Regions from separate parts of the Citrobacter sp. Marseille-Q6884 genome, predicted to be linked through region 2. Evidence: predicted binding sites of a transcription regulator. Region 2 holds the regulator's gene; the other holds the start of a gene.
The links. The regulator LexA, encoded in region 2, represses DNA repair genes until DNA is damaged. The targets are predictions, from matches to a motif close to TNCTGTATGTACATACAGNA.
Positions count from the first base shown of each region.

Region 1: a site for LexA is predicted at 1,164-1,183, ahead of rmuC (DNA recombination protein RmuC). Genes of this name have one in related genera too.

Region 1 is NZ_CAMDRE010000001.1:1,218,274-1,220,681, reverse strand. Features, by position in the region: gene rmuC (DNA recombination protein RmuC) at 1-1,120, opposite strand, end outside; gene N7268_RS05830 (CZB domain-containing protein) at 1,626-2,063, shown strand; gene udp (uridine phosphorylase) at 2,136-2,408, opposite strand, start outside.
Region 2 is NZ_CAMDRE010000001.1:1,445,111-1,447,518, reverse strand. Features, by position in the region: gene dinF (MATE family efflux transporter DinF) at 1-1,045, opposite strand, end outside; gene lexA (transcriptional repressor LexA) at 1,210-1,818, opposite strand; gene N7268_RS06855 (diacylglycerol kinase) at 1,928-2,296, opposite strand.

The DNA of each region.
Region 1 (2,408 bases), 230 kb from region 2:
GGTCTGCGATCTGCTGCGCATTACGGCTCTGGTGCTCATAGCGCCACAGGTTGGCGATCGTGCGTAACGCCACCAGCAGCGTAGTGGGGCTCACCAGCATAATGTTATTTTTGAGTGCTTCGGTAATCAGTTCGGGCTGTCTGTCCAGCGCCAACAGGAACGCAGGCTCAACGGGAATAAACATCAGCACATAATCCAGCGTACGCAATCCAGGAAGCTGCTGATAATCTTTGCGTCCTAACAATCGAATATGGTTACGCACGGAAGCGATATGTTCCTGTAGCGCGCTCTCCCGGGTGTAGTCATCTTCTGCATTAAAATAGCGCTCATAGGCAACCAGCGTCATTTTCGCGTCAATCACCACATCTTTCCCCTGCGGCAATCGGACAATAACATCCGGCTGCATCCGCGAACGCGCGTCATTTTCAATGCTGACCTGGGTTTCATATTCATAGCCTTCACGCAGACCGGAGGCCTCAAGTACGCGCGTAAGCACCACTTCTCCCCAGTTTCCCTGCGTTTTGTTATCGCCTTTCAGCGCCCGCGTCAGGTTCACCGCTTCCTGCGCCATCTGCGCATTGAGTTGCTGAAGGTTGCGAATTTCATGCGCCAGCGTATGCCGCTCCTGTGCCTCTTTACCAAAGCTATCCTGAACCTGACGACGAAAACCGTCCAGTTGTTCACGCAGGGGGGTCAGCAGGCTATTCAGGCTTTGACGGTTTTGCTCATCAACACGGCGGTTGCTGTGTTCGAAAATACGGTTCGCAAGGTTTTCGAACTGTTCACTCAGACGCTGTTCGCTGTTGATCATCTGGCGGATTTTATCTTCCGCGTGCTGCTGCGTTGCTTCAAGACGCGTAGTGACTTCTCGCAGATCTGCTTCCAGAGAGGTGTTAATACTGCGCAAATTGCGCAATTCATTGTTGAGCAGTTCACATTCGTCACGCCAGTGGCCATCTTGCGCGAGCATTTGCTTTGCCGCGCTTAACTCCGCAACAAGATCCTCGCGCTCTGCAAATTGTTCGGCTTTTTGTTGCGCGTGCTGGTAACTTGCAATCAGCCACCCAATTGCAACACCTGCCAGCGCAATAAGCGCGTAAACAATGACTGAGATATCCACCTCACCTCCTGCCTCAACCTATTTTCCACATAAAATAGAATTGTGCTGTATAAATGTCCAGTTTAAAAGACATTCCTGCGAGGTACTGAGCAAAAATGAAGGTCATGACGAATTTGATCTAAAATCAGAGATACCACAAATAATATATATTAATAATATTATTTGTCATATTTCTTCATTCTAACCAATTGGCACAAACAATAGAAGAATAAAACCAATGGATCTGCATCATGTTTTTATAAATATAAATAAAAATTGAGACACCTGAGCAATAAAAAGAATTGAGTAATGTTGCCCGTAGTATGCCATGAAGGTATTATGCATTTACACTTTGTGTGTTTACGCATAATAATTACAAGAATACATTCAAAATAAAAATATAATCTGAGAATTTTATTATTCACAGAAATTAATAATATTATTAAAACTAATATAAGCATATTTTATCATCTTGTCTTTAGACATGGATACTCAACCAACGGATAGAGAGATTACGGAGAATATTATGGAATTTGGTTCATGGATCAAAAAAAGAATAGCGGGTGAAGATATTCCATTAGGTGTTCCTAAAGAAAGACAGAACCTGAACGGACTCATCCTTGAAGAAGCCATTGCCTACCATATTGCCTGGCGTGAAAGATGGTTAACCGCTTTACGTGAACACCGAGGCAGCGAATTCGATGTTTCTCAGGTTTCAAGCGATGCCGTTTGCCAGGTCGGAAAATGGATATATAATGAAGGCGCATCGCTGGCCAAATATCCTGAGTACGACCATTTTCGGGTATTGCATGCTAAATTCCACCAGTGTGCCGGGAAAATTGTCAGCCTGCACCAAAAAGGGCATTTTCTTGATGCTTTTGCAACAGTGAGCGACGAACTCATGCCGTTATCTGAAGAAGTGGGATTATCGCTAGGCGCGTTGCTTGAAGCGTCACAGCGTTAGATGACCGCTTAATTATTCAATAGCAGAGAGCAAAAGGGCCTTTGTCAAAAGGCCCTTTATATTTAGGTTGGATTACAGTAAACGGCGTGCAGCTTCGACGACGATTTTCACCGCATGGCTTTCCGTTTGCTTCATTGTCTCTGCGTTCGGAATCTCTTGCTGAGTGCGGTTGACGATAACGCCTGCAACCATGCCTGCACGCAGGCCCTGGCTTGCGCACATTGTCAGCAGCGTAGCGGATTCCATTTCATAGTTCATCACGCCCATAGACTGCCACTCTTCCATAGATCCTTTGAAACGGCTCACCACGCGACCAGAGAAGGTGTCGTAACGCTCCTGACCTGG
Region 2 (2,408 bases):
GTAGCTGAATCTGAGGCAGTGAGGTCAATAGCGCGATAATGTGTTCGCCGAACAGGGCATACATCAACGAAAACAGTATTGCCACAATCCCCGACTGACGACAGGCCGCCCGCCAGACATCCAGTAACTGACTGCCATCTCGCGCGCCATAAGCCTGACCGGAGTGTGCTTCCACTGCATAGGCAAACCCGTCCAGCGCATAGGCGGTGAACGTCAGCAGTGTCATCAGCACGGCATTGACCGCAATAATCTCGCCACCAAGACGCGCGCCCAGCACCGTGATGGCACCAAAGCAGAGTTGCAGTAGCAACGAGCGCAGCATGATGTCGCGGTTAAGCGCCAGCAGACGGCGAAAGTTGCCGCGCCAGGCAAGCTTCAACATCGCCAGCGAGACGCCACGGAGGTGGAGTACCTTACGCACCATCAGCAGGCCAATCAGCAACGTGGCATATTCGGCAATCACCGTCGCCAGCGCAGCGCCCTGGACGTTCATGTGCAGACCCATCACCAGCCATACATCGAGTACAATGTTGAGAATATTACCGACAATCAGCAGGATAACCGGCGCACGTGCGTACTGGACGCCCAGTAACCAACCGAGTAGCACCAGATTTGCCAGCGAGGCGGGCGCACTGAGCCAACGGATTTCCAGGAAGCGGCGAGCCTGTTCCAGAACGGCCTCGCTACCACCAACGATGTGCAGCGCCAGATCGATAATTGGCGTACGAAACAGCGCGATCGCCGCCCCGGCGCCCAACGCCAAAATGAGCGGTTGTACCAATGCTCGCGCCAGCGCCTGCGGATTTTTCGCGCCGAACGCCTGGGCGGTTAGCCCGGTGGTACTCATGCGTAAAAAGAGCAGCAGCATAAAGAGAAAACTGGTCGCAGTCGCACCGACGGCGACACCGCCAAGATAGACAGAACTCTCCAGATGACCAATCACCGCAGTGTCCACCAGCCCCAGCAGGGGAACGGTGATGTTGGAGAAAATCATCGGTAAGGCGAGGCGCCAGAGAGCTTTGTCGGAAGAGGTAAAGAAAGGCATGCGGGAAAGCCTGAGAAGGAGTTAGAAAAAAGACGTGAGATTGCCAGATGACGGCGTAAATGCCCTATCCCGGCGTTTTTCATGTTTCACAGGCCCGATAAGCGTCGCGTCATCGGGCATGTTGCCGGATAGCGGCGTAAACGCCCGATCCGGCCTGCAGAAAATTACAACCATTCACCGTTACGAATAACGCCAACCGCCAGCCCTTCAATGGTGAAGCTTTGCTCGCGCAGGTCAACGACGATAGGTTTGAACTCGCTATTTTCAGGCAGTAATTCAACTTTATTGCCTTGCTTTTTCAGCCGCTTAACCGTCACTTCATCGTCAATACGCGCGACAACCACCTGGCCATTACGCACATCCTGGGTTTTATGCACAGCCAGTAAATCGCCATCCATAATCCCGATATCTTTCATCGACATCCCACTGACGCGCAGCAGAAAATCGGCGTTCGGTTTGAACAGTGAAGGATCAACCTGGTAATGGCCTTCGATGTGCTGCTGTGCCAGAAGCGGTTCACCCGCCGCAACACGACCGACAAGCGGTAATCCCTCTTCTTCTTCCTGCAGCAGGCGAATACCACGCGATGCACCAGAAACGATTTCCAACACACCTTTACGCGCCAGCGCTTTAAGATGTTCTTCAGCCGCATTTGGGGAACGGAACCCCAAACGCTGCGCGATCTCCGCACGCGTCGGTGGCATACCTGTCTGGCTGATGTGATCCCGAATGAGATCAAACACCTCTTGCTGCCTGGCCGTTAACGCTTTCATTCCGCCCCCTGGGTGTATATACAGTTATGCTGTGAGTATATACAGCTAAAGGTGATTTTGGAACCGCAAACTGCACAAAAAACAGGAGATTTGTGAAGTTTTGGAATCCTTATCGAAAATGTGACCACAACAGGATGCCCCAGGTGATCAGGGCGACAAAAATAGACAGCAGCACCGCTGCCGACCCCATATCTTTCGCCCGACCAGAAAGCTCATGGTATTCAGAGCCAATACGGTCAACCACCGCTTCGATAGCGCTATTCAGAATTTCAACGATCATCACCAGCATCACCGAACCAATCAGCAGCACGCGGGTAATGGCGTCAACATCCAGCCAGCAGGCGATTGCAACGCCCAGCAGGACGGCAACGCTTTCCTGGCGAAACGCGGCTTCATTGATCCAGGCGGCGCGAAAACCTTTCCAGGAATAGCCCGCTGCTTTGATAATTCGAGTGAATCCAGTGGTATTATTAGCCATCAAAAGAACCTTTTTACATTATTAGCGTCAATGTCGTTGTACCGTTTGCCTTTTTATTTCAGGGTGGATACAACGCAGCGCGAAGTATGACGGGATACACCAGAAATTCACT